3 linked regions of the Pararhizobium sp. A13 genome follow. The protein of the gene in region 1 interacts with the protein of each later gene in a pairwise test. Links are inferred from orthologs where the notes say so. Each region holds a gene or a part of one and is shown in the gene's direction. Other genes may lie near its edges.

Region 1 (6,353 bases):
CTCCCTGCAGGAGCTTCCGTCCAATCGCCTCTCCAGACTTGTAGTCGAAGTTTCCTTCGAGAACCGTCAGCTCGACCAGATCCTGTGCCCGGTCGGAGAACGTCTCCTCGATTCGGCCCCGAAAGCCGTTCAGACGCTGTATTGACACATCTGTTGTAGAAGGACCACTGATGTACCCGATCCTGCGATGACCGAGCGCTAAAAGGTGGCTTGCCGCTAAACGACCACCCTCGAAATTGTCGACCGCCACCAGCGAATGCCCGGTCAATGGGCGGTCTATCGTAACGCTCACCAGACCATCGGACAAAATTCCCCCAACCAGACTGCCGCTGACCGGCGCGATGACAATCCCGGCAGGCACGCGGCCGAGCAGGCTCTGAACCTGCTTGCACTCGGCATTTGGATCATCATGCGTGTTTGCCAACAAAACAGAGTACCCCGCAGCCGAGGCGAGGGTCTCCAAATGCTTGGCCAGTTCCGCGAAAAAAGGATTCGTGATGTCGGGGATGACAAGGCCGATAATATCCGACTTGTTCAGTCTCAGGCTCCTGCCAAGGCTGCTCGGTCTGTATCCCAGCCTCTCAATTGCCTCTTCCACCCGTTGTCGGATCCCCGGATTTACAGTTTCATTTCTGGCCAGCACGCGAGATACAGTTCCAACAGAAACCCTGGCCTCTCTCGCTACATCCTTGACAGTCGGGTTCAACACGATCTCCAAACGCTCACTTCCGGCGGTGTTAGCACAATTCCCGGCCAAGGGCGTTATTTTATGCCAATGAAACGTTTCATATTGACCAAACGGTTTTTTCCGAATACGTCAGACTCACGTTCTCATAAACGCTATGAAACGTTTCATTGACGGCTGGAGGGCCGTTGGACCAAAGGAGGAGTGGTCATGAAATTCTTTACAGTTGCGTCTATTTTTGCGCTCTCTGTTGCAGCCGCACTGCCGACAGCCGCGTCCGCGGCCGACAAGCCGGTGGTCGGTCTTGTGATGAAGTCGCTTGCCAATGACTTCTTCAAGAACATGCTGGAAGGCGCCGAAGCTCACGAAAAAAAGCGCGGTGACTACGAGCTCAAGGCCATCGGCATGCAGAATGAAACGGATTTTGAAAGCCAGCTGAACGGCGTGGAGAATTTCATCACCCAAGGCGTCGACGCTATCGTCATCGCGCCGGCCGACTCCCGCGCGATGGTCGCCCCGCTCAAGAAGGCAATGGATGCCGGAATCACCGTCGTCAACTTTGACGTCTCGCTCGATGAGCAGGCGAAGAAGGATGCGGGGATCGATCTCGCCTTCGTTGGCCCAGACAATCGGGGTGGCGCCAAGATGGTAGGCGAAGCTCTCGCCAAGTCGCTCGGCGCTGGGGGCAAGGTCGTCATCCTTGAAGGTAATCCTGGAGCTGACAACGCCGCCCAGCGCAAGCTTGGCTTCGAGGATGCGATCACCGAAGGCAAACTGGATCTGCTCGATTCCAGGACCGCGCATTGGGAAACGGAAGAAGCCAATTCCGTCTTTTCGACCATGCTGACCGCGCACCCCGACATCCAGGGTGTTATGGCCGCTAACGACTCGATGGCCATCGGCATCATCAAGGCGCTGGACGCTGCCGGTCGTTCCGACATCAAGGTTGTCGGCTTCGACAATGTGCCGGCTGTCGCGCCGCTTGTGAAGGATGGCAAGCTGCTGGCGACTGTGGACCAGTTCGGCTCGCAGATGGCGGCTGACGCCATCGACAAGGCACTCGAAGTCGTGGCCGGCGGACCGAAGCTCGAAGGCTGGGTCAAGACCAACATCGAACTCGTTACCAAAGACAACGTGAAGTAACCCCGACAACTCGCGCCGCACTGGACGTCTCCGGTGCGGCTCTCTTTCCGAGGGGGTTCCCATGACATATCCGGATTCCGGCGTAGCGCACCAGGCGGCCGCGGCAGAGACAACGCGTCTACCCATTCTCGACCTGCATGACGTTCGCAAACGCTTCGGCGGCACAGTTGCGCTGAATGGTGTGACATTGTCCGTTGCGCCCGGCGAGGTACACGGGCTTATCGGCGAGAACGGTGCTGGCAAGTCCACCTTAATCAAGATCCTCTGCGGCATCGTAAAGCCCGATGCCGGTGCAATCGCGCTGGGGGGTGAAGCCTACGAACCCCACACGCCGCGTGATGCGAAGGCGCGGGGCCTGCAGGTTGTGCATCAGGAATTCAACCTGCTGCCCTTTCTCTCTGTCGCCGAAAACATCTTCATCGAGCACCTCCCACGCAATCTCTTCGGCGTAGTCAAGCGTAGTCACATGAATGCGCGCGCCCGCGCCGCCCTTGATGCCATCGGTCTCAAGGATATCGACGTCCGCTGGCCGGTCGAGCGCCTCGGCATTGCGCACCGCCAGTTGGTCGAGGTCGCCCGTGCACTGATGACTGACAGCCGGGTCCTCATTCTTGATGAGCCGACTGCGACGCTCACGTCCCGCGAGACGGATCGGCTTTTTGCCATCGTCAACGATCTGCGCAGGCGCGGCGTCTCGGTGCTCTTCGTCTCACATCACCTGGACGAGATCTTCCGCATCTGTGACCGCGTCACAGTTCTGCGCAACGGCGAGACTGTCTTTTCCCGCCGGATCGGCGAGACCAGCCATGACGAACTCGTGCGGGGCATGGTCGGCCAGCAGTTGCAGAAGGAAATGGCAAGTGCGCCGATTTCCAGCGCCGGGCGCGACACCGCGCTCTCGCTCGTCAATTTCCGCCATGCTCAATCGCCCCATGCGGACGGCATATCGCTTGATCTGCGCAAGGGCGAAATTCTGGGAATTGCCGGCCTTGTGGGCTCGGGCCGGACGGAATTGCTGCGCGCGATCTTTGCAGCCGAGCAGCCGCTCTCGGGAACTCTTCTGAGAGACGGCAAACCGGCCACGTTCCGCTCGCCGCGCGAAGCGATCCAGGCCGGTATCGGCTTCGTGACCGAAGACCGCAAGGAAGAAGGCCTGATCCTGACGATGCCGATAGCCGCAAACGTCACGCTTGCGTCTCTGTCGAGCATCTCACGGGTCGGCCTGCTCGACCGCAAGATGGAAAATACCATGACGGAACAGCTCGGCGCTGATCTGAAGCTCAAATATGGCGGTCCGTCGAGACATGCAGCCACGCTTTCTGGCGGCAACCAGCAGAAGGTGGTTCTGGCCAAGTGGCTGGCGCGCAATCCGCAGGTCCTGCTGCTCGACGAGCCGACCCGCGGTGTCGATGTCGGAGCCAAGGCGGAAATCTATGCGCTGATCCGCAGGCTCGCCGAAAAGGGTCTGGCTTTGCTGGTTGTCTCTTCCGAGCTGCCGGAGCTGATGACGCTTTGCGACCGGATCATGGTGATGTCGCAGCACCGCATCGTCGGCGAGCTGCCGCGCGCAGATTTCTCCGAGGAAAAGATTTTGACCTATGCCTATCAGGGCGAACGAAGACAGACGGGGCACTGACGATGCAAGCACTCGATAAAACAACGCTGAACGCGCCCACAGAGGCACCTGTGTCGGGCATGTCGATGAAATTGCTGCTGCGCGACGCCGGCATAGGCATCGCACTGCTGCTTCTGATCGTGTTCTTCTCGATGAGCACCGAGCATTTTCTGACGCCCAACAATATCTCCAACATCCTGACCCAGATCACGATCAACCTCATCCTTGCCATTGGCATGACGTTTGTCATCCTGATCGGCGGCATCGATCTGTCGGTCGGATCCATGCTTGCCTTTTGTGCGGTCGTGGCGGGTACAGTGCTGACCATCCCCGACCTTTCTGTGTTCCAGGCTGTTGGTCTTGCAACGCTCGCGGCTATTGGCACAGGCGTCGCCTGCGGCTTCCTCAATGGCTGGATCAGCGCCTTCTGGGGCCTGCCGTCCTTCATCGTCACGCTCGGTATGCTCAACATCGCCCGTGGAGCCGCTCTGCAGGTGACCGATGCGCGCACGATCTATTCGTTTCCGCCAAGCTTCAATGCCTTTGGTTCGCAAATGGTGGTCGGCGTGCCGGTGGTATTTCTCATTGCGCTGGCACTGGTTGCGGTCGCGTGGTTCGTGCTGTCCAAGACAGTCTTCGGCCGCTTGCTCTACGGGATCGGCAACAATGAGGAGGCCGTGCGCCTCGCGGGTCATTCTCTAATGTTCTACAAAGTGGCGGCCTTCACAATCGCCGGCGCGCTGGTCGGGATTGCGGCCATGGTCTACATGGCGCGGCTCAACATCGCGAGCCCGATCATCGGTATAGGCTTCGAGCTCAATGCGATTGCCGCCGTCATCATCGGGGGCACCAGTCTCAGCGGCGGACGCGGCACCGTGATCGGCACCTTGCTTGGCGCCTGCATCATCGGCGTTCTGGCAAATGGTCTCATCCTGTTCGGATTGAGCGACTTCATGCGTCAGATGATCACTGGCGTCGTCATCATCCTGGCCGTCATCATCGACAAATACCGCGAACGGATCACGGCATCCTGAAGGCAGCCGTTTCCCCATCTTTCATAAGGAACCGCCATGCTTAAGAATATCGATCCGGTATTGAACGCCGATGTTTTGTACGCCCTGCGCTCCATGGGCCACGGCGACACGCTGGTGATTTCGGACACCAATTTTCCGTCGACATCTATTGCCCGGCAGACCTCGCTCGGCAGACCGCTCAGCATCGACAATGTACCGGCGGCGCGTGCCGTCCGGGCTATCCTTTCGGTCATGCCGCTCGACACGCCACTTCAGAATTCTGCGGGGCGGATGGAAGTGATGGGTTATCCGGGCGAAATCCCGGCGGTCCAGACCGAGGTTCAGGCCGAAATCGACGCGGCGGAGGAAAAGCCTTCGCCAATGTATGGCATCGAACGCTTCGCTTTCTACGATCTCGCAAAGAAGGCGTACTGCGTGATCACCACGGGTGAAACGCGCTTTTACGGTTGCTTCCTATTCACCAAGGGCGTTGTACCGCCCGTTTCGGCATAATCGGAAAGGTTGCCTGACGATGCCCGCTGTTTCGATTCTTGGAATCTTTGTTGCCGACACGGCCTATCTTGCCCGCCGCATGCCGGTCGTCGGAGAAACGATCGCCGGCAGCGGGTTCTCGATCGGTGCGGGAGGCAAGGGTTCGAACCAGGCGGTTGCCGCCGCGCGCGCCGGCGCGGAGGTCTCGTTCATCTCCAAGATCGGTCGCGACACCTTTGGCGATATGGCGCTCAAGACCTATCGAGAGGCTGGCGTCACCGCACAGTTAACCGTCATGGACGACGTTGCGACCGGTGCGGCGTTCATCTATGTCAACGATCAGACGGGCGAGAACGCCATTATCGTCTATCCGGGTGCAGCGGGTACCCTGTCGATCGACGATGTCGAGGCTGCCCGCGCAACCATCACCGCATCAAGCGTTTTCGTGACGCAACTCGAGCAGTCTGTCAGCACTGCGCGTTGCGCCCTGGAGATCGCGCGGCGAGCCGGCGTGACGACCGTCTTCAATCCGGCCCCGGCCGAGGCCTTTCCCGATACGGTCTTCCCGCTGTGTAACTACATCGTCCCGAACGAGACGGAAGCTGCGGCACTGGTCGGTTTCCCGCTCGATACGGTGGAGGATGCGCGTCGGGCAGGGGACATCCTGCTTGCGAAGGGCGCAGGCACGGCCCTGATCACGATGGGTGCGCGCGGTGTCCTCTATCACGCGGCCGACCGGTCGGTACACCTTCCAGCGATCTCCAGTGGGCCGGCGATCGACACGACCGGCGCCGGTGACGCCTTTGTCGGGGCCTTCGCCGCCAAGCTGTCAACGGGCGCCGATTCAATCGACGCCGCCCGCTTCGGATGCGCGGCGGCTGGCATTGCCGTCACACGACGCGGCACTGCGCCCGCCATGCCCGCACTTGCGGAGATCGAACAGGCTCTGGAGGCGCTCCGAAGGGCGCGCCCTTGAAACCACGGACGCGCAACGTCCAACGAAGCATTCGGAGGGGAAATCACTTTGGCCACTATAGATATCGTCAATGTCGGAAAAGCTTACGGCAGCCTCGCCGTGCTTCACGACATTTCGGTGGAGATACCGGACGGTGAGTTCGTCGTTCTCGTCGGACCGTCGGGCTGCGGAAAGTCTACGCTGCTGCGAATGGTAGCCGGCCTGGAGTCGATCAGCTCCGGCGAGATTCACATCGACGGCCGGGTTGTCAACGGGCTTCCGCCAAAGGATCGCGACATCGCCATGGTGTTCCAGAGCTACGCGCTCTACCCCCATAAAACCGTCGCCGAAAACATGGGTTTTGCCCTAAAGATGCGTGGCGAGAAAAAGGCCGATATCGACCAGCGCGTCCGCCACGCCGCCGAGATTCTCGATCTGACGCCTTATCTC
Region 2 (10,069 bases), 960 kb from region 1 along the record:
TCATGGATGAGCCGACATCCGCCATAGGCGAGAAGGAAGCGCAGCACCTGTTTTCGGCAATCGAACGGCTGAAGGCAGCGGGCAAAGGCATCGTCTATGTCTCGCATCGGCTCTCTGAGATCTTTCAGATCGCAGACTCCTACACCGTGTTTCGCGATGGGAGTTATGTCGGGAGCGGCGAGTTGGACCAGATTGATCGCCCAGAACTGATCCGCCTGATTGTCGGCCGTGAGCTTGGAGAGGAATACATTAAAACCAATGCTCCGACGGACGTCGCGGGGTTGGAGGTGACGGGCCTGACCGCGCCTGGGAAAATCGACGATATCTCGTTTACCGCCCACAAGGGTGAGATTCTTGGCATTTATGGCCTGATGGGATCTGGCCGCACCGAAATTTTCAACTGCCTTTTCGGACTTGATTCACCGTCAACCGGCAGCATCAAACTGGACGGAGAGCCAATATCGGTCAGCAGGCCTGCCGACGCCATGGCGCATGGTCTGGCATTCGTTACCGAGGATCGGAAGCTGACTGGTCTCAATCTGACAGACAGCGTGCGCAACAACATCTGCCTGGCCAGTTTGCCCGAAATGAGTCCGAATTTCTCGATGAATCGCCGATCGGAAATGGCCGCCAGCCAGGAAATGATCAAGCACTTCAGCATCAAGGCCGCGAGAGACACGATGGCCGTTTCGGGCCTGTCGGGTGGAAATCAACAAAAGGTCGTGCTTGGCAAATGGTTTCTACGCAATCCCAAGGTCTTGCTCCTTGATGAACCTACCCGCGGCGTCGACGTGGGTGCCAAGCGGGAGATCTACCGCATCATTTGTGACTTCGCGGAAGCTGGCGGGACTGTCGTGATGATTTCTTCCGAAATCGACGAAGTCCTCGGCATGTCGGACCGAATTCTCGTGATGCGCCAAGGCCGGTCCACCGGAATCTATCGCAGGGAGGAAACCGACGCGCAGTCGCTTGTCCACCTGTCGACCTGACAGGAAGGGCAGACGTCAAACACAGATGCGTCCGGTAATTGAGAGGTAATTCACATGTCCGCCACCGACAACAATGCGTCCAGCGCCTGGTTCAGTTCCAACCGGCGCAGGCTGATCATTCAGGAATACGGGATTTTCCTGGCTTTTCTGCTGCTTGCCCTGATCCTTTCGGTTTCGAACGAATACTTCTTGACCCCAGGTAATATATCAAATGTCCTGCTGCAGACATCGATCAACGGTGTCCTGGCGATTGGTATGACCTTCGTCATCCTGACGCGTGGCATTGATCTTTCCGTCGGCTCTGTCGTCGCGCTCGCCGGTATTGTCAGCGCGAGTTTTGCGACCACGTCCGCGACGGCCGGTATATTGGGCTCGCCCTATCCGGCCTACCTCGCTCTCGCAATCGGACTGATCGTCGGTATCGCTTGTGGTTCGTTGGTCGGACTGATCGTCTCACGTTTTGCTGTACCGGCGTTTGTCGCGACGCTTGGCATGCTCTCCGCTGCCCGAGGACTGACGCTCATCTACGGCGGCGGCAAGCCGGTTCCAGCCCTGACGCCTGAGTTTCGCTGGATTGGAACCGGTAATGTCCTGGGTGTGCCCATGCCGGTGATCCTGCTTGCGATCGTTTTTGCGGTCTCGTGGTGGGTTCTGACGCGCACGCGTTTCGGTCGCTACATCTATGCTGTCGGCGGAAATCCGCATGCTGCCAATACATCGGGCATCAATGTCACCCGACTGCGTTTTCTCGTCTATGTGATATCAGGCAGCCTTTCGGGATTGGCTGGCATGATCCTCTCGGCACGCACCGGATCTGCGCTGCCTCAGGCAGGTATTGCATACGAGCTGGACGCAATCGCTGCCGTTGTCATTGGAGGAACCAGCCTCTCCGGTGGTGTTGGGCGCATAACCGGCACACTCATCGGCGCGTTGATTATTGGCGTCATGAACAACGGCCTCGATCTAATGGGGATCCAATCCTACTACCAGCAGGTCCTTAAAGGCGCGCTGATCGTTGGCGCCGTGATGCTCGACCAGAAACGAAATCAGGGCGCTTGAACCCGACGAAATCCGGATGCTTCGCATTCGGAGCCCAAACGGCGCGCCATACGGTCGCCGGAGTTCCAACGGAGGAGACTAACAATGAAGAAACTGCTTATTGCCCTTGCTGTCACGACGGCGGTCTTGGCTTCACCGTCTTTGGCGCAAGACAAGAAACTGAAAATCGGCGCTGCCCCCTACGGCCTCAACGCAGAATTTATGCAGATCTGGTCAGCGGCGCTCCAGCAGCACCCTGCCGTAAAGAGCGGCGAAGTCGAGTTGACTGTCTTTGACGGGCGCTACGATGCCCTGGTTCAGCAGGAGCAGTTCAACACGATGATCACGCAGCAATTCGACGCGATCATTTTCGTTCCGATCGACATCGAAGCGGGTGCAACTGCGGTTCAGGCCGCGCATGATGCCGGTATTCCCGTCGTCGGCTCCAACACCCGCGTTAATTCCGACCTCCTGTCGGCTTATGTCGGCTCGGATGACACCATCTCCGGCTACATGGAAGCCAGGACGGTGCTCGACAAAATCGGTTGCAAGGGCAACGTTGTAATTCTTGAAGGTCCTATCGGGCAGTCGGCACAGATTTCGCGCCTTGAAGGCAACAAAAAGGCGCTCGCCGAATGCCCAGATGTGAAAGTCATTGAGGATCAGACGGCGAACTGGTCGCGTGCCGAGGCTCAGACCCTGATGGAAAACTGGCTCACCGCCCATCCGGGTCAGATCGATGGGGTGATCGGCCAGAATGATGAAATGGCGCTTGGCGCAATCGAAGCGATCAAGGCCGCCAAGCTCAATGTCGGCGACTTCGCAATCGCTGGTATTGACGGCATCACCGATGCGCTTCGTGCAGTCAAAGATGGCACCATGACATCCATACTTCAGGATGCCAGTGCGCAGGCACAGGGCGCGCTCGATCTGGCCATCCTCAATGCAAAGAATGGCGCCTACAAGCCGGAGTCGACTATCTGGGCCCAGTATCCGGACATGCCGTTCAATGACGGCAAGGAAAAGAACTACAACGTCCCGTGGACTCCGGTGACGAATAGGAACGTCGACAAGCTGCTCGAAACACGCAAGTAAAAACCGATCCGGCGGGGCGGCAAGCTCGCCCCGCTTCCCAACATACCGAGGTTTGAGTGAGATGACCGATACAGCTCCAGAAATTGATTTGAACTTTCCGCTTTCCGGCAAGGTCGCGGTCGTTACGGGCGGCGGATCCGGCATTGGCGCTGCCGTCGCGGCAGCCTTCGTTTCCAAGGGCGCAAAGGTCGCTGTTCTCGACATCAATGTCGACCTTGCGAAGGCGAAGGCAACGCAGTTGGGCAGCGCTGCAAGCCCCTTCGTCTGCGATGTCTCCAATGCGGACTCTGTCAATGCAGCAATTGCTAGCGTCGTATCAACGTTAGGCGGCATCGATATCGCCGTTAACAGCGCGGGTGTGGCTTTTCTTGCACCGGCAGAAGACCTGTCGCTGGATCACTGGGAAAAGACCATCAACATCAACCTCAAGGGCAGTTTCCTCGTGACCCAGGCCGTTGGTCGGGTGATGATCGCGGCCGGCAAGGGCGGCAAGATTATCAACCTTGCCTCGCAGGCTGGCACCGTCGCAATCGAGGAGCACGTCGCCTACTGTGCCTCCAAGTTCGGCGTTATCGGGATGTCCAAGACGTTTGCGGCCGAATGGGGCAAGCACGGCATCTGCGTCAACACCATTTCCCCAACCATCGTGCTCACGGAACTCGGCAAGAAGGCCTGGTCCGGCGAAAAGGGTGAAGCGGCGAAAAAACGCATCCCTTCGGGCCGATTTGCGTTCCCGGAAGAGATCGCGGCTGCCGCCATCTTCCTCTCCTCCGCGGGCGCGGACATGATCAACGGCGCTGATCTCTTGATCGATGGCGGCTACACAATTCTTTGAGCCAAGCGCTCGAGCATACGACAGGAGACATCATGCAGCGGTTCATCAACAATCCCGACGAAGTCGTTGAAGACACGGTAAAAGGCTTCGTCAAGGCACATTCGGATATCGTACGCATTGCCGAAAACCCGCGTGTGATCGCCGCGAGAAATACACCGAAGGTCGGAAAGGTCGGCGTCGTCACCGGCGGTGGTTCTGGACATGAGCCCGCCTTCATCGGCTACGCGGGCAAGAACATGCTCGACGCGGTCGCTGTCGGCGAGCTGTTTTCCTCGCCGACAGCCAAAAGCTTCCATGACGCAATTCGGGAAGCCGATGGTGGAAAGGGCGTTATTTGCCTCTATGGCAACTATGCAGGCGACAACATGAACGTGAAGATGGCGGTCAAGCTCGCGGCCAAGGACGGTATCGAGGTGGCAACGGTGGTCGCCAATGACGACGTTTGCTCCGCCCCGCCCGAGGAACGCGAGAAGCGCCGCGGTGTCGCAGGCGAAATCTTCATGTGGAAGATCGGCGGCGCAAAGGCCGCGCAGGGGGCAAGCCTCGAGGAAGTCCGCGCTACCGCCCAGAGGGCGATCGATAGTTGCCGATCAATCGGGGTCGGTCTGGGACCCTGCACCCTTCCGGCCGTCGGCCATCCGAATTTCAAGATCGAGCCCGGCACCATGGAAGTCGGTATCGGTCACCATGGCGAGCCGGGAGTTCGGGTGGAAGCGCTGAAAACGGCTGCGGAGGTCGCCAGGGACATGTGCCAGATTGTACTTGACGATCACAATCTGGCCGTGGGTACCGAGGTTGCGGTGCTCGTTTCGGGTCTCGGCGCTACACCGGTCAATGAACTCTATATTTTGAACGACACGATCGAGACCGAGATCACAGGTCGTGGCCTCAAGGTCTACAAGACCTATGTGGGCAATTATTTCACCTCGCTGGAAATGGTCGGCGCGACGCTGACCGTGATGGGTCTTGACGACGAACTGAAAGGGCTTCTCGACGTCGAAGTCCGTTGCACAACATTACTCTGAGGGAGACAGGTCAATGCAGACACTTAACAATGCCGCCGCCGGCGATATCATCCTGTCAATGGCCGACCGGATCGTGGAAAACCGGGCTTATCTCAGTGAGATCGACGGTAAAATTGGTGACGGTGACCACGGGGTCAATATGGCCAAGGGGTTCGGCATGGCGTCTGAACGCCTCAAGGGTAAAGATCTGCCGCTTGCCGCATCACTTGAGACATTGGGTACCATTTTGATGACCGAGATTGGCGGGTCGATGGGACCGCTTTACGGCGTGATGTTTACTGAGTTTGCTGAGAAGCTCGAGGGTGTCGAAGCCATAAGCAGCGATACCTTTAGCCGGATGTTGCACGCTGGACTAGAAGGCATCCAGTCAATCGGCTCGGCGAAAGTTGGTGACAAGACGCTGCTCGACACGCTGGTGCCGGCCGTTGAAGCTTTTGATGCTTCCGTGGCCGCCGGCAAGTCGTTTGCCGAAGCTCTCGACGCATTGGTGGCAGCAGCCGAGGCGGGCCGCGACTCGACACTCAATCTGGTGGCCAAGATCGGCCGTGCAAGCCGTCTTGGCGAGCGCTCGCTTGGTGTGCTGGATGCCGGGGCGACCTCTTGTGCAATCATCCTGAAAGAACTTTCTCTCGGCGCCCGCACCCGGCTTCAATAGAATGGCGTGACTTCGCGGGGCTTCTTTCCCCGCAGGCGAAACTCCCAAGGCTGCGCGATGCTGCTGTCTCCAGTGGCGTCGCGCGCCGCTCCCTTTGCCTGAGGAAGAATTTGCAAACATGCTGTATTGCATTCATCTTCGGGCGACAAAAGGGAACCGTTGGTAGTCATGATAGGCAAAACATCTTCAGTTGGCAAAGCCGGTGCAAGCAAGACGGGCGTGGTGGAGGGATTTGAAGCCATGCCGCTGCGCTATGGAGATGATCCCTACGTCTGGGCCTGCTGGCTTTACTATGAGGATGGCAGGACACAAGGCGATATCGCGGAAATCATGGGTATCTCGCGGGCGACTGTAAACAGCTATCTGGCCGACGCCCGCAGCCGTGGGATTGTCAATATCTCTCTGGAACCGTCGCGTCTGAGTTCACTCTCGGTCGCGCAGGAGCTCAAAGGCCATTTCGGGCTGAATGACTGTCTTGTTGTACCCAGCGACGACGGTTCGCGGCCATTGATCGACCGGCTCGGCGCGGCGGGCGCTCAAGCTGTCGCCAAGCTTCTGAAATCTGGTGATACATTAGCCGTTGCCTGGGGCCGAACGGTCCTTGCAATCGCCGAACAGTTGTCCGTAACCAATCTCCAGGATGTTACGGTTGTTCAGGCGACCGGTGGTACGCGGGCGCGTTTTGCCTACACGCCGGAACTCTGTGCAGCCGCCTTCGCCGGTGCAGTCAGCGGGAAATTGATCAATCTGACCACGCCGGCCATCGTTTCGACTGCGGAGGTTCGCGACGTCCTGCTACGTGAGTCACTTATTGAAGACCAGTTTGCGATCCTTTCCAAAGCCAACAAAGCGCTGTTCGGCGTCTCGTCGCTGCGCCCCAACTCGACCATTCACACCAGCGGTTACTTTGAGTCAGTCTCGCTCCAGGAATATCTGGCGAAGAATGCAGTCGGGGTCGTCGCAGGGCGTTTCATCGACCCGCAGGGACAACCGGTCGCCGGTCCGCTCGACGACCGAATGATCGGGATATCCCTCGATATGCTGAAATCGATAGGGCTGCGTATTGCCGTCGCCGGCGGTTTCGACAAAGTACCCGCTATCCTCGCGGCGCTTCGCGGCGGCTACATCAACGTTCTCATCACCGATGCTGCGACTGGCCGAGGTATCCTGAACGCCGACGGCGTGAAGGAGATTGACCCGAAGAATTCGCAACGCCCCAGATTTGACAACACCGTTCAGTTGCCCAGCGGCGTTCGCACGCATATCAAGAAGTTCCTGAACAATCCTGATCACGTCGTCGACGAAATGCTTGACGGCGTAGTAAAAGCCCATTCTGCCTATATTGCGCCGATCAAGGGGTCCAATCGGACGCTCGTCGCACGCACAGGACCGCGTCCGGGAAAGGTCGGTCTTGTCATCGGCGGCGGCACTGGCCATGAGCCCTGCTTCCTCGGATACGTCGGCAAGGGTCTCGCCGATGCGGTCGCCATAGGCAATATTTTCTCATCGCCACCTCCCACACCGATTCTTGAGTGTGCAAAGGCTGCGTCCGGTGGAGAAGGCGTGCTCTTTGTCTATGGCAACTATGCCGGCGACGTCATGAATTTCGAGATGGCCGCCGAGATGGCGCAGGAAGAGAAGATTGATGTCCGAACTGTACTGACGACGGATGATATTGCCTCCTCTCCTGTGGAGGATAAGGAAGGTCGTCGAGGTGTCGCTGGAAACTTCTTCATCTTCAAGATTGCCGGGGCTGCCTGCGATCGGGGAATGTCGCTCGATGCCTGCGAGGCGGTAACGCGCAAGGCCAACGAGCGAACCTTTACCATGGGTGTTGCGCTAGAGCCCTGCTCACTGCCCCAGACCCGACGACACAATTTCGAGATTGGTCCCGATGACATAGAGATCGGTATGGGTATCCACGGAGAGCGTGGCGTCATCCGCGAAAAAATGATGAGCGCCGACGAAATCACAGACAGGGTCATGGACCGCATCTTCGCCGAGATGAAGCCTTCTTCGGGCGACCGGGTTGCGGTGCTGATCAATTCCTTCGGAGCCACGCCATTGATGGAACTTTACATTCTGTTCAGACGCGTCGAACAGCGGCTGAGCGCAAAGGACATCAAGATAGAAGCGAACTGGGTGGGGCACTACTGCACCTCACTCGATATGGTCGGTGCATCCATATCAGTTTTGCACCTCGACCACGAGTTGACGGAATTACTATGCCACCCTTGCGACACCGCCGCTCTGAGGGTCGGCTAAATACACACGAGATGCACCCTGCCAAGTAAGGGCGCAACCTGATGGGGTTGGGAGAAAGACTATGTCGGAAAAAGCGGCGCGACGCTTGAGCGGGATGTTTCAGCGCATATCTTTTGCAATCAACTCCGAGAAGGATCATCTCTCTGAGCTGGATGGCGCCATTGGCGATGCTGACCATGGGATCACCATGGCTCTGGGCTTCATGGCCGTAAACGCTGAACTGGCGAAAGTCGACCTGGATCACACCCTTCCGTCAGAGATTTTTACGATTGCAGCCTCGGCCTTTCTCGATGCAGTCGGCGCGTCCACTGGCCCCCTTTATGCGACGGCATTCCGAAGGGCCGCCCAAGCCCTCAAGCAAGACGAATCTCTTTCGGCTTCCGGCCAGGCCGCGATTGTAGAGGCAATGACGGCTGGCATTCAACAGCGCGGCAAGGGGCAACGCGGCGACAAGACGATGCTGGACGCCTGGGTGCCGGCTACGGAAGCGGCTGTCAGTGCACGGGCAAATGATGTCGGGATTCCGGAAATGTGGAACAGGATAGTAGAGGCAGCGGAAACCGGGGCAAACTCCACACGTTCGATGGTTGCGGCGCGCGGACGGGCGGCACGACTGGGAGAGCGGTCCCTCGGGCACGTAGATCCAGGTGCAGCCTCGGCTGTTATCATCCTGCTTGCTATGAAGGACACTTTTGCTGACTGCGGCGTCGGGGATTAGTACATTCACCCTAAACGTCACTGCTCGACCCGGTACGGCCAAAGCACGCATGCGCACAAATTCTTGGAAGGGGTCAGGTTTTATCAATCCGAAGGCGATGTCGGCATTTTTCCTTCACCAGGCAATCGAGCAAGCCTACGCTACGCTTCTTTTGGTTCTGACCAACGACAGTCCTTCCTCACATAATCTACGGTTTCTTCGCGGGCTTGCCGAGGAGCGAGCCGGAGAGACCGCCAGCTTATCGGTCGTTCCTTGCCGGTTATCATGCTGTGCGGTTTTCAACAATTCTGTGGTGAAAAGCGATCTCTTGACCTAAGCTTCACCGATGTCGAAATTCGATTCCCAGACTGCCCGGCCCGATCCAATGCCCGTTGTTCCTGCGTGGGCGGTCCCGCGCGGACCCGTTACCAGCGACACGGACGCGGCCTTCCTGGCAGGCGCAGCATTGAATGCGCTGGACACGCTGGTGCGGATGCAGCCGGATTGGGCCGGTGTCTGGCGTCAGCGCCTGGCGTTGAAATGTGCCGTATCGGCAGTGCGGCTTGCCGGCCGATCCGAGGACGAGGCGGCCTTGCGCGATGTCTGGGTTCTGCGCGGTTCCGGCGATGATTTGGGCCCGGCCGGCGACATCTTCGCGGCCTATAAACGGCTGGCGGCCCGGCTAACGACGATCGATACAAAGGTACTGCGCGAACTCGCCGACCTCTTCGCTATCCGCTGGGGTGATGAACTTGCCACCATCCCGGCCATGATCGATGCAATCAATCAAGCGGGAACGATGGCTCCCTTTGCCGCCGCAGCCATCGTCACGGAGCTTTACACCATCCGGCCGGATGCCGAAGTGCTCGCCTGGTGGCTGGCCGACTGGATGCTGGCGCAAAGACTGCGATGGGACCGTCCGATCCCGCTCCTGATGGCGCAGCGTACTTCGACTGCGTTTCGTCTTGAGACGGGCAGGGGCCGTATGCGTCCGGGCGAGCTGGGATTTGAGCGGGCGGTGTGTCTGGCTCTGGCGCAGGCGTCGACCGAAGCGTGCCGGCTGGCGGCGGAGGTTTCCAGGCGTGCGGATCGGCTGGCGGCGGTTGCGCCGAAGCTGCGGGCCAAGGGGGCAGGCGAGGCAATCCGCCTTTTGCTCGACGAGGACGCCGTTTCCGGCGCGTTGCGGACCGCAAAGCTGTCGCGCTGGGCCAGCCGCCGACTGTTTGAGCGCCTGATCGAATTCGACGCTGTGCGCGAATTGTCCGGGCGATCGACGTTCCGGATCTACGGGTTGTGAACGTGGCAAGACAAGCAAACGCGGCCAGGGTCGGACGGGCGGATCGTCAGCGGAGGCGTTCAGACAATGCGCTGCTCGACACCGAGCTCGCCGATCTGCCACCGGAGTTGCGCTGGCGCGAATGGATGCAGCGCGTCGAGGCGGTCATCTTTGCTTCGGCGACGCCGGTGCCC
Region 3 (11,202 bases), on another replicon or contig:
CCAGAAGGGCAAGAAGCTGAGCGAGGGCGTCGCCGCCTGGCTGCGAAATACAGGCGCCGGGGCAGAGACGCTGGAAGGCGGGTTCGAAGCCTGGCAGGCGGCTCACCTGCCGCTCGTTCCAGTGGCTGCCCTGCCGGGTGAAAACGCCAATGGCGGAACCGTCTGGGTCACGCGCTCTCGTCCCAAGATCGATCGCATTGCCTGCCCCTGGCTGATCCGTCGCTTCGTCGATCCAGCAGCGACGTTTCTTTTCGTCGCGGCCCCGGAAGTCGAAGCCGTCGCAGATCGTTTCGGCGCGACGCCCTTCGATGTGGAAAATGTCTTCTGGAGCCATAGGGGCGAGGACTGCACCTTCGACACGATGGTCAAGGAATTTGGTCTCTCATTTCCGGCACTTCAGCATCTCACCCTGATTGTCCGCGCGGCCGATACCGACCGGCTCGATCTGGTTCCCGAAGCTGCCGGTCTGCTCGCGGCGTCGCTCGGCCTTTCGCGGATGTTTGCCGACGACCTGGAGCAACTGGAAGCGGGTATGACGCTTTACGACGCCTTCTATCGCTGGGCGCGCGACGCCACACAGGAAAAACACGAATGGGTGTCGCACGTTGCGAAGAAGGCCAAAGACAATGAATGAGGCGGTGCACGTCCAGGCTCCCCCGGTGCATCCGACATTCGCCGAGGCCACGAGGGTCTGGGCAAAGATCGGGCTCTTGAGTTTTGGAGGCCCGGCGGGCCAGATCGCCCTGATGCACAGGGAACTGGTGGAGGAGCGCCGCTGGATTTCCGAGAGCCGGTTTCTGCATGCGCTGAATTTCTGCATGCTCCTACCGGGGCCTGAGGCGCAGCAGTTGGCCACCTATGTCGGCTGGCTGTTGCACGGCAGCCGCGGCGGCATCGTCGCCGGCACGCTGTTCGTGCTCCCGGGTTTTTTCGTCATCCTTGGCCTGTCGTCGGCCTATGCGCTTTTCCAGGAGACGGATTGGCTCACCGCGCTGTTCTTCGGGTTGAAGGCGGCAGTGCTGGCGATCGTCATCGAGGCGGTCATCCGCGTCGGCCGCCGTTCGCTGAAAACCCGCTTTGCCGTGATCGTCGCGGGTCTCGCCTTCGCGGCGCTGTTCTTCTTCGATCTGCCGTTTCCGCTTGTCGTTCTGGCGGCGGGCGTGGCCGGTTACGTCGCTAGCCATGCGCAATCGGCGGAAGGGATAACCATGGCGGCGGCAAAGCAGGCCTTGGCCGACCAGCCCTCGGTCATCGACAGCAATTTCCCGGACGTCGTCCCGTCCTGGGGCCGGGCGGTCCGGGTTTGCGGCGTCTGGGCGGCGCTCTGGAGCGCCCCGTTCGTCATCATCGGCGCAATCCTTGGCTTCGACAACGTCTATGCGGCGATCGGCCTGTTCTTCTCCAAGATGGCGGTGGTGACCTTCGGCGGGGCCTATGCCGTGCTTGCCTATGTCGCCCAGCAGGCCGTCGAGACCTATCACTGGCTGAAGCCCGGCGAGATGCTCGATGGTCTGGCGCTGGCCGAAACGACGCCGGGCCCCCTCGTGCTGGTGCTCTCCTTCGTCGGTTTCATGGCCGCATTTCGCACGCCGCTCGGTCTCGACCCGCTCTGGGCCGGCATGCTTGGGGCGACGCTTGCGACCTGGGTCACCTTCATTCCCTGCTTCCTGTGGATTTTCCTCGGTGCGCCCTATGTCGAGACATTGCGCAACAACAGGGCGCTCTCAGGCGCGCTGGCGGCGATCTCCGCGGCCGTCACCGGCGTCATCCTCAATCTGGCGCTCTGGTTCGGCCTGCACGTTCTTTTTGCGGAGGTCAGCCGATATGCTTTTGGACCGTTGTCGATGCCGCTTCCGGCCTGGCAGACGTTCCAGCCTGCAGCATTCCTGCTCACGCTTCTGGCAGCGCTGCTGCTCTTCAAGCTGAAGCGCGGGATCGTGACCACGCTTGTCGTTTGCGCCGGCGCCGGCTGGCTGATCAGCAGCTTTTAAAAGGCTGATCCGCGTTTCCCAGCCGAATCCTTGGGATTCGGCCGCCAATTTCCGCAAGAAGTCTTGTGTTTTCGGCGCCTGCCTGCGATGTCACCCCGAATATTTTTTCTGCGGGAAGCCAGCATGGCCGTTCGGATCAACAGTTTTCGCGACATCGCCAACCGTTACGATGTTGTTCTGTGCGATGTCTGGGGCGTGCTGCACAATGGTGTCGCGGCCTTCAAGGAAGCTTGCGAGGCGCTGACAGTAGCCCGCGCCAAGGGGCTGACGGTTGTCCTCATCACCAATTCGCCGCGCCCGCATCCCGGCGTCATCGTCCAGATCCGCGGCCTCGGCGTGCCTGATAGCGCCTATGACCGCATCGTCACCTCCGGCGATGTCACCCGCGCGCTGATCTCGGCTGGCCCGAAAAAGATCTATTTCATCGGCGCTGAGCGTGACCTGCCGCTGCTCGATGGTCTCGGCGTCCAGATGGTTTCCTCAGAAGAGGCCGAAATCATCGTCTGCGCCGGCTTTTTCGATGACGAAACGGAAACCGCCGAAGATTATCGCGCAACGCTCTCCGGCATGGCCAGGCGCAAGGTGCCGTTCATCTGCGCCAACCCGGACCTCATCGTCGAACGCGGCCACAGGCTGATCCCCTGCGCCGGCGCCATCGCCAAGGTCTATGCGGAACTGGGTGGCGAAACCCGGATTTCCGGAAAGCCCTACGTGCCGATCTATCGCGCCTCGCTGTCGGAAGCGAAGGCCGTTCGCGGCGGGCTCGATCTGTCGCGGGTGATCGCCGTCGGCGACGGCATGCCGACCGATGTGAAGGGTGCGCAGGATTTCGGCCTCGATATTCTCTATATCAGCGCCGGCATCCATGCGCTCGAGTATATGAATGCTGAAAAGACGGACGAGACGAAACTCGCAGCGTTCCTGAAAGACGAGGGTGCCACGCCGAAATGGTGGATGCCCAGATTGGCTTAGAAAGGTTTGGCCTAAACGACTGGCTTGATCGGACTGGCCTACTGCATAATTCCTTAAATCGGAATCGATTTTGGGATAAAATTATGGAGCATTTCAAAGTGTTACAGCGACCTTTGCGCGTCTGAAAGGACGCGCGGCGCTGTAGAGATGAGACTGGTGTGACGGACATGACGGTTTTCCATCGCAACGAGACCCGCGAACCATTGCCGCAAGCCTTGAGGGGCGGCGTCATCGCCATCGGCAATTTCGACGGCGTACATCGCGGTCACCAGTCGGTGTTGAACCGGGCGCTGGAGGAGGCGCGGGCGCGCCGCGTTCCTGCCCTGGTGCTGACCTTCGAGCCGCATCCGCGCACGGTCTTTCGCCCGGACCATCCGGTCTTCCGTCTGACGCCCGCGCCGCTCAAGGCCCGCATCCTCGAAGGCATGGGCTTTTCGGCCGTGATCGAATATCCGTTCGACCGCACGTTTTCTCAGCTTTCCGCCTCCGATTTCATCCGCTCCGTGCTGATGGACTGGCTGCACGCCGGCCACGTCGTGACCGGTTTCGATTTCCACTTCGGCAAGGGCAGGGAAGGTGGTCCGGCCTTCCTGATGGCGGCCGGCGGCGAAAACGGTTTTGGCGTCACACTCGTCGATGCCTTTCGCGATGAGAACGCCTCGGTGATCTCCTCCAGCCATATCCGCGGGCTGCTCGGCGAGGGTGACGTGGCTCAGGCGGCCGGAATGCTCGGGTATCGTTATACGGTGGAATCGGAAGTGATCGGCGGCAAGCGGCTCGGCCGCACACTTGGCTATCCCACAGCCAACATGCAATTGCCGCCCGAAGTCGAATTGCGCAACGGCATCTACGCCGTGCGCTTCCGCCGCGCCGATGGCCGCATCCACGACGGCGTCGCCAGCTTCGGCAAGCGCCCGACGGTCGACAGCGACGGCATCGCCCTGCTCGAAACCTTCGTCTTCGACTTTTCGGGAGATCTCTACGGCGAAATCTGTTCCGTCTCCTTCTTCGGCCATCTGCGCGACGAGCTGAAGTTCGACGGTCTCGATCCGCTGGTGGTGCAGATGAAGCAGGATGATGCGGAGGCGCGGGCGCTGCTTGCCGGTGTGCGGCCGCTCAGCGAGATCGACCTGCAGATCGCGTTTTAAGCCGCGACCTGGTTGACGCTCAGACCAAATTGGTCGCGTACTGCCTGACACCAGCCGCAGGAGTGCATCCTGCGGCGATTGTGAACCCAACAGGAACGATAGATCGATGGCAAATACGCCTCGCCGACCCGTAAATCCGATGGATGCCGCTGAAGCATTGTTCAAGCCGGCTAAAAAGCCAGTTGCTCCGGTCGTCGAAAGGCGCGCCTTGCCGGAAACCAAAGAACTTGTGTCGATCAAGATCGATAGCGCCGTGCTCGAATATTTTCAAAAGGATGGGCCGGGCTGGCAGGATCGCATCAACGACGCGTTGCGAGCAGTGATGCAGGGCAAACCCGGCGCGTAAATTGCGTCGAGCCCGAATAAGCAGGAGGCACGCTGACGGCGGCACGGCAACGGGGTTGCGCAATACTGCAGCGCCCGTCGCAAGCCTCTTCCTTTTCGCCCGAAAACGTCTTAAACAACCGGCCACCATGACCCGATATCGTCGATTGATGATAGATCAGCGAATTATTGGCCCGGCCTTCCGCGCGTTTTGAATGCCGCCGGAAGGTCCGGGTTTTCGGCGTTTGACAGAAGCGCCTCCGCCATCCCTTGAAGATGTCCCGTTCGCATGCGCGGCGAAACGCGCCCAGAGACGATTGCAAAAGCCATGACCGATACCGCTGAAAAGCTCGACTATTCGAAGACCCTTTATCTGCCCGAAACCGAATTCCCGATGCGCGCCGGCCTGCCGCAGAAGGAGCCGGAGACGGTTGCCCGCTGGCAGAAGATGGAGCTCTACAAGAAGCTCCGCGCCTCCGCTGCCGGCCGCGAAAAATTCGTGCTGCATGACGGCCCACCCTATGCCAACGGCAACATCCATATCGGCCATGCGCTGAACAAGATCCTCAAGGACATCATCACCCGCTCGTTCCAGATGCGCGGCTATGACTCGAACTATGTTCCGGGTTGGGATTGCCACGGCCTGCCGATCGAATGGAAGATCGAGGAAGCCTATCGCGCCAAGGGCAAGAACAAGGACGAGGTCCCGGTCAACGAGTTCCGTCAGGAATGCCGCGACTTCGCCGCCAACTGGATCAACATCCAGTCGGAAGAATTCAAGCGCCTCGGTATCGAGGGCGATTTCGACAATCCCTATACGACGATGGCCTTCCACGCCGAAGCCCGTATCGCCGGCGAACTGCTGAAGATCGCCAAGAGCGGCCAGCTCTATCGCGGCTCGAAGCCGATCATGTGGTCAGTCGTCGAGCGCACGGCGCTGGCGGAAGCCGAGGTCGAGTACCAGGACGTCGAGAGCGACATGATCTGGGTCAAGTTTCCGATCTTGACGGTTGAAGTCGAGCCGGGATCGGGGAAATCAGATCTCCTAGGCGCGGCAGTCGTTATCTGGACCACGACACCCTGGACCATTCCGGGCAACCGCGCCATCGCCTATTCGTCGCGCTACCCCTACGGCCTCTTCGAAGTGACCGCCGCCGAAAACGACTTCGGCCCGCAGCCGGGTGAAAAACTGATCTTTGCCACACGCCTTGCTGATGAAGCGGCGGCGAAGGCGAAGCTGACATTCAAGTTGATCCGGCCTTTGACGGCGGAGGAGCTGGCGGTGGTGACCTGCGCCCATCCGCTGCACGGCCTCGGCGGCGGCTATGACTTCCAGGTTCCCCTGCTTGACGGAGACCACGTCACCGACGATGCCGGCACCGGCTTCGTCCATACCGCTCCCAGCCACGGCCGCGAGGACTTCGACGCCTGGATGGCCAACGTCCGCTTGCTGGAAGAGCGACACATCTCATCGACAATCCCGTTCCCCGTTGACGATGCCGGTTTCTACACGACCGATGCGCCCGGTTTCGGTCCGGACGCCGAAGGCGGCGCCGCGCGCGTTATCGACGACGCCGGCAAGAAGGGCGATGCCAACGATCGCGTCATCAAGGCGCTGATCGCCCGCCACACGCTGTTTGCCCGTGGCCGCCTGAAGCACACCTATCCGCATTCCTGGCGTTCCAAGAAGCCGGTGATCTTCCGCAACACGCCGCAATGGTTCGTCTATATGGACAAGGAGCTTGCCGACGGTACGACGTTGCGTTCGCGCGCGCTGTCTGCCATCGACGAAACCCGCTTCGTGCCCGCCGCCGGCCAGAACCGCCTGCGCGCCATGATCGAGAACCGTCCGGACTGGGTGCTTTCCCGTCAACGCGCCTGGGGCGTGCCGATCGCCGTCTTCGCCGATGAAAAGGGCAACGTCCTGGTCGATGAGGCCGTCAACGCCCGCATTCTCGAAGCCTTCGAAAAGGAAGGCGCCGATGCCTGGTTCGCTGAAGGCGCCAAGGAGCGTTTCCTTGGGCCCGACCATGATCATGGCCGCTGGACGCAGGTCATGGATATCCTCGACGTCTGGTTCGATTCAGGCTCGACCCACACGTTCACCTTGGAAGATCGCCCCGACCTGAAATGGCCGGCGGATGTCTATCTCGAAGGCTCCGACCAGCATCGCGGCTGGTTCCATTCCTCGCTGCTCGAAAGTGCCGCGACCCGCGGCCGTGCGCCCTACAACGCCGTCATCACCCATGGCTTCACCATGGATGAGAAGGGCGAGAAGATGTCGAAGTCCAAGGGCAACGTCACATCGCCGCAGGAGGTCATGAAGGACGCCGGAGCCGATATCCTGCGCCTCTGGGTGGCGACGTCGGACTATGCTGAAGATCTGCGCGTCGGCAAGACGATCATCCAGACGAACATCGATGCCTATCGCAAACTGCGCAACACCATCCGCTGGATGCTCGGCACGCTGGCCCATGACAGGCAAGAAGACATCGCCTTCAACGACATGCCCGAACTCGAGCGGCTGATGCTGCATCGTCTGGCCGAACTCGAACAGATCGTGCGCGATGGCTACGACGCCTTTGACTTCAAGCGCATCGCCCGCGCGCTCATCGATTTCTCGAATGTCGAGCTCTCGGCCTTCTATTTCGATATCCGCAAGGACGCGCTCTATTGTGACGCCCCGTCGAGCCTGCGCCGCCGCGCCAGCCTCGCGGTCATCCGCAAGCTGTTCGAATGCCTGGTGACCTGGCTCGCGCCGGTTCTGCCCTTCACGGCGGAAGAGGCCTGGCTGTCGCGCGATCCGTCCGCGGTCTCCGTCCACCTGGAACAGTTCCCGATCGTGCCGGCCGAATGGCGCGACGAGGCGCTGGCCGAGAAATGGAAGAAGGTCCGCGACGTGCGCCGCGCCGTCACCGGTGCGCTTGAAGTCGAGCGCCGCGACAAGCGTATTGGCTCCTCTCTGGAAGCGGCTCCGATCGTGCACATCGACGATGCCGGCCTGCTGCAGGCGCTGGACGGTCAGGATTTCGCTGAAATCTGCATCACCTCCGGCGTCACGATCGCCGAGGGCCAGGGACCGGAAGGTGCTTTCCGCCTGGACGATCTGTCGACGGTCAGCGTCGAACCCAAGCTTGCGGAAGGCGTCAAATGCGCCCGGTCCTGGCGGATCACCGCCGACGTCGGTTCCGATCCCGCTTTTCCGGACGTGTCCGCCCGTGATGCGGCGGCGCTGCGCGAACTGGGCTTTGCTTCCTAGAGCCGGATGACTTTAGGTCGATTCGACCTAAAATCTGAAGCCGCCTCCAAATCAAAAAACTGGAGCATGATGTCGCCCGAAAACCGCTTCACACTTTCGGCATCATGCTCTTAAGGGATTGTCTGCCGGGTGAATTGCTCTTTTGCAGCTCATCCGGTAGAACCTGCCTGAAAATCGGCGGATTTATCCGTCAAGGGCGCAGCAATGCCGCCTCAGACATCGATCGTGCCGGCGCCGCTGGAAGGGTTTTCATGGGAATGACGCGAGAGTTTCGAGTGTATGCCGGTATTTTCGGCGTTGTCGCTGGCAGCCTGGTCCTGACCGGCTGCATTGGCGGCCCGACCTACGGCACGGACAAGACCGCCGGCGAACACCTGATGGACGACCTCGGCAGCACGGTCAGCCTTGGGGAGAGCAAGCCCAAGAACCTCAAATACCAGCCGCGGCCCGGCCTCGTATTGCCGCCGCAAACGGAGACGGCTTCGCTGGTGCAGCCGCAGCAGAACCTTGCCAGCAAGGACAATCCGCAGTGGCTCGAATCACCGGAAGAAACGCGCCAGCGCCTGCGCGACGAAGCTGATGCCAATGCCGAAAGCTCGACCTATGTTTCGCCGCTGGCCAAATCGAGCGCCAATGGCCGTCGCCTGACGGCCAAGGAGCAGCAAGAGGCCTACCGGGAAGCGCGCAAGATCCAGATGGGCGCTTATGCCGACAAGCGCCGCTTCCTCAGTGACCCGCCGCTCGAATACCGCAAGCTGCCGGAAGAGGCGACGGCGGATCTCGGCGAGCCGGAGCAGGTCAAGGCGCGCCGCCGCAAGAAGGAAGCCGCGATCGCTGGCAGCGGCAAGAAGTGGTGGGATATTTTCTGATCGCCAATGTTTGATATTCGCGAGGCGACGTCAGCCGACGCAGGAACCATCCTGCGTTTCATCACCGAATTGGCAATTTATGAAAACGCCGGCCACGAGGTCGAGGCGACGGTCGAATCTATCACCGAATCCCTGTTCGGCCCGAATTCCGTCTCACACGCAGCGATCTGCGAACGCGATGGTGTTGCCGTCGGTTTTGCCGTGTGGTTCTTCAGCTATTCGACCTGGCAAGCCCGCAACGGCCTTTATCTCGAAGACCTCTACATCACGCCCGAGCAGCGCGGAACCGGCGCCGGACGCCTGATGCTGCGCTATCTGGCACGAATCGCCGTGGAAAAAGGCTGTGGCCGGTTCGAGTGGAGCGTACTCGACTGGAACGAACCGGCGATCAAGGCCTATCAGGCGATCGGTGCCGAGCCGCTGACCGAATGGACGCGCTATCGTTTGTCCGGAGCGGCGCTCGAAAGCTTTGCCGCCGGTTAAGGCCGCCCGCTCAACGCTTCTCTGCAAAAAACTGCTTGAGCACATCCGTCGCTGCCTGCGCTGAAAAACCAGAATAGACGTCGGGTGCATGGTGGCAGGTCGGCTGGCTGAAAAAACGCACGCCGTTGTCGACACCGCCGCCTTTCGGATCCTCGGCGCCGTAGTAGAGCCGCCGCAGCCGAGCAAACGAGATGGCCGCGGCGCACATGGTGCAGGGTTCGAGCGTCACATAGAGGTCAGCACCCGGAAGCCGCTCGTCGCCGATGATGCGACAGGCTTGCCGGATCACTTCGATCTCGGCATGGGCGGTGATGTCATTGAGTTCCCGGGTCCGGTTTCCGGCACGCGCGATGACCTCGCCGCTGAGGACGAGCACGGCGCCGACAGGCACTTCGCCGCGTGCCCCTGCCATCCGGGCTTCTGCCAGCGCCAAATCCATGAAGCGGCTCGTTTCAGCCATCGTTGGAACCCGCGATAATTTCTCTTAACCCTTGGGCCGTGACCTGATAGGACAGCCTCAAAAGGCAGGCAACACAAATGATATTCAAAGACAAGCCCCAGCGGCCCGGCGGCAAGCCGACTGGCCGCGACAAGAAGCCCTATACCGGCGCGCGCAAGACCGCAGCCGCTCATTCGGGCGCTGAAAAGACCGAAGCGGAAAAGCCGCGCAAGCCAAGAGCGGCGGCAGTGGAAACCGTCGATGCGGACGTGCCGCAGCGCATTTCCAAGATTCTGGCGCGCGCCGGCGTTGCTTCGCGGCGCGATATCGAGCGCATGATCATGGAAGGCCGCGTCAGCTTGAATGGCAAAGTGCTGGACACGCCGGTCGTCAATGCGACGCTCGCGGACAAGATCGAAGTCGATGGCCAGCCGATCCGCGGTATCGAGCGCACCCGGCTCTGGCTCTATCACAAGCCGTCCGGCCTGGTGACCACCAATTCCGATCCGGAGGGACGTCCGACCGTATTCGACAACCTGCCGGAGGACCTGCCGCGCGTCCTGTCGATCGGCCGCCTCGATATCAACACCGAGGGCCTGCTGCTGCTCACCAATGACGGCGGTCTGGCCCGCGTTCTCGAACTGCCGTCGACCGGCTGGCTGCGCCGCTACCGCGTGCGCGCCCACGGCGCGATCGACCAGGCGGCACTCGACAAGCTCAAGGACGGCATTGCCGTCGACGGCGTGCTTTATGGCTCGATCGAGGCGACGCTGGACAAGGTCCAGGGCTCGAACGTCTGGATCACCATGGGCCTGCGCGAAGGCAAGAACCGCGAAATCAAGAACGTCATGGGTGCGCTCGGCCTCGACGTGAACCGCCTGATTCGCATTTCCTACGGCCCCTTTCAGCTCGGTGAACTGCCGGAAGGCCGCGCCCAGGAAATTCGCGGCCGCACGCTGCGCGATCAACTCGGCCCGCGTCTGATCGAAGACGCGAAGGCGAATTTTGACGCGCCGATCTTCGACGCTGCCCCTGCGGAGGAAGAAAAGCCGCAAAAAAACGAATGGTCGGCTGGAAAGCCTGAGACCAGGGAACGTGACGCTTTCCGCGAAAAGGCAGGCGACAAGCGCGAACGGGCACTTTCCCGTCTCGATACCAAGCGCGACGATAGAGGCGCTGGGCGTGGCGACCGCAAGGAACGCGGTGCGGAGGCGAAATTCGACGACCGCCCGAAACGCGAACCCGCCCAGCGCCCCCGCAAGGCCAATGTCTGGATGGCGCCGGGTGCCCGGCCGATCGCCGAAAAGAAACCCAAGGATGCGCAGGCAGCGGATGTGGCCGAAAAGCCGGTTCGCCGCGAGCGCCCGGAGGGCGCACCTGCGACCAAGCGCTATGGCCGGACCAAGGATGGTCTGGCGATGAAGTCCAACAAGAAATTCGATCCTGACCGCAAGAAGGCGACCGTCTACGATCGCCCTGATCGCGGCCCGCGCGTCGTGGTCAACCGTGCCGATGACGACGGCGACTGGATCAGGGCGAGCGAAGAGCCGAGCAGAGATGAAGGCCGCGGCAGTGACCGCAAGCGCGGCGGCGACCGCGATGCACGCGGCTTCGGTGATCGCCCGGCTCGCCGCGATGGTGGCGATCGTCCGCGCCGCGACGGTGACAAGCCGTTTGGTGATCGCAAGCCCCGTGCCGAAGGCGCTCGCACGTTCTC

What was found.
Region 2: the proteins of WI754_RS21500 (region 1) and WI754_RS26205 interact in binary tests that used the Escherichia coli proteins (3 or more experiments, as listed by UniProt). The link is inferred for Pararhizobium sp. A13 from one-to-one orthologs.
Region 3: the proteins of WI754_RS21500 (region 1) and ileS interact in binary tests that used the Escherichia coli proteins (3 or more experiments, as listed by UniProt). The link is inferred for Pararhizobium sp. A13 from one-to-one orthologs.

Annotation. Positions count from the first base shown.
Region 1 is NZ_CP149511.1:874-7,226, reverse strand. What follows is about bases 1-2,861. They hold WI754_RS21500 (sugar ABC transporter substrate-binding protein), read left to right. Parts: upstream 1-895; coding sequence 896-1,828; downstream 1,829-2,861. Other genes in these bases: WI754_RS21495 (sugar ABC transporter ATP-binding protein), read left to right, coding at 1,890-2,861; WI754_RS21505 (LacI family DNA-binding transcriptional regulator), read right to left, coding at 1-709. Outside these bases: more of WI754_RS21495, read left to right, coding at 2,862-3,464; WI754_RS21490 (ABC transporter permease), read left to right, coding at 3,467-4,477; WI754_RS21485 (RbsD/FucU family protein), read left to right, coding at 4,514-4,969; rbsK (ribokinase), read left to right, coding at 4,989-5,924; sn-glycerol-3-phosphate ABC transporter ATP-binding protein UgpC, read left to right, coding at 5,973-6,353. UniProt on the Escherichia coli protein: Part of the ABC transporter complex RbsABC involved in ribose import. Binds ribose. Also serves as the primary chemoreceptor for chemotaxis.
Region 2 is NZ_CP149511.1:953,342-963,410, reverse strand. What follows is about bases 62-3,045. They hold WI754_RS26205 (ABC transporter permease), read left to right. Parts: upstream 62-1,043; coding sequence 1,044-2,048; downstream 2,049-3,045. Other genes in these bases: WI754_RS26200 (substrate-binding domain-containing protein), read left to right, coding at 2,133-3,045; WI754_RS26210 (sugar ABC transporter ATP-binding protein), read left to right, coding at 62-989. Also shown: more of WI754_RS26210, read left to right, coding at 1-61; more of WI754_RS26200, read left to right, coding at 3,046-3,122; WI754_RS26195 (SDR family oxidoreductase), read left to right, coding at 3,184-3,957; WI754_RS26190 (dihydroxyacetone kinase subunit DhaK), read left to right, coding at 3,990-4,982; dihydroxyacetone kinase subunit DhaL, read left to right, coding at 4,996-5,637; WI754_RS26180 (bifunctional sugar-binding transcriptional regulator/dihydroxyacetone kinase subunit DhaK), read left to right, coding at 5,878-7,902; dihydroxyacetone kinase subunit DhaL, read left to right, coding at 7,964-8,620; WI754_RS26165 (DUF1403 family protein), read left to right, coding at 8,946-9,896; WI754_RS26160 (SMC-Scp complex subunit ScpB), read left to right, coding at 10,022-10,069. UniProt on the Escherichia coli protein: Part of the ABC transporter complex RbsABC involved in ribose import.
Region 3 is NZ_CP149510.1:1,996,128-2,007,329, forward strand. What follows is about bases 4,453-7,894. They hold ileS (isoleucine--tRNA ligase), read left to right. Parts: upstream 4,453-4,763; coding sequence 4,764-7,694; downstream 7,695-7,894. Other genes in these bases: WI754_RS09655 (BrnA antitoxin family protein), read left to right, coding at 4,453-4,457. Outside these bases: WI754_RS09635 (sulfurtransferase/chromate resistance protein), read left to right, coding at 1-634; chrA (chromate efflux transporter), read left to right, coding at 627-1,991; WI754_RS09645 (TIGR01459 family HAD-type hydrolase), read left to right, coding at 2,115-2,963; WI754_RS09650 (bifunctional riboflavin kinase/FAD synthetase), read left to right, coding at 3,131-4,111; more of WI754_RS09655, read left to right, coding at 4,218-4,452; WI754_RS09665 (hypothetical protein), read left to right, coding at 7,946-8,563; WI754_RS09670 (GNAT family N-acetyltransferase), read left to right, coding at 8,570-9,046; WI754_RS09675 (nucleoside deaminase), read right to left, coding at 9,057-9,506; WI754_RS09680 (pseudouridine synthase), read left to right, coding at 9,584-11,202. UniProt on the Escherichia coli protein: Catalyzes the attachment of isoleucine to tRNA(Ile). As IleRS can inadvertently accommodate and process structurally similar amino acids such as valine, to avoid such errors it has two additional distinct tRNA(Ile)-dependent editing activities.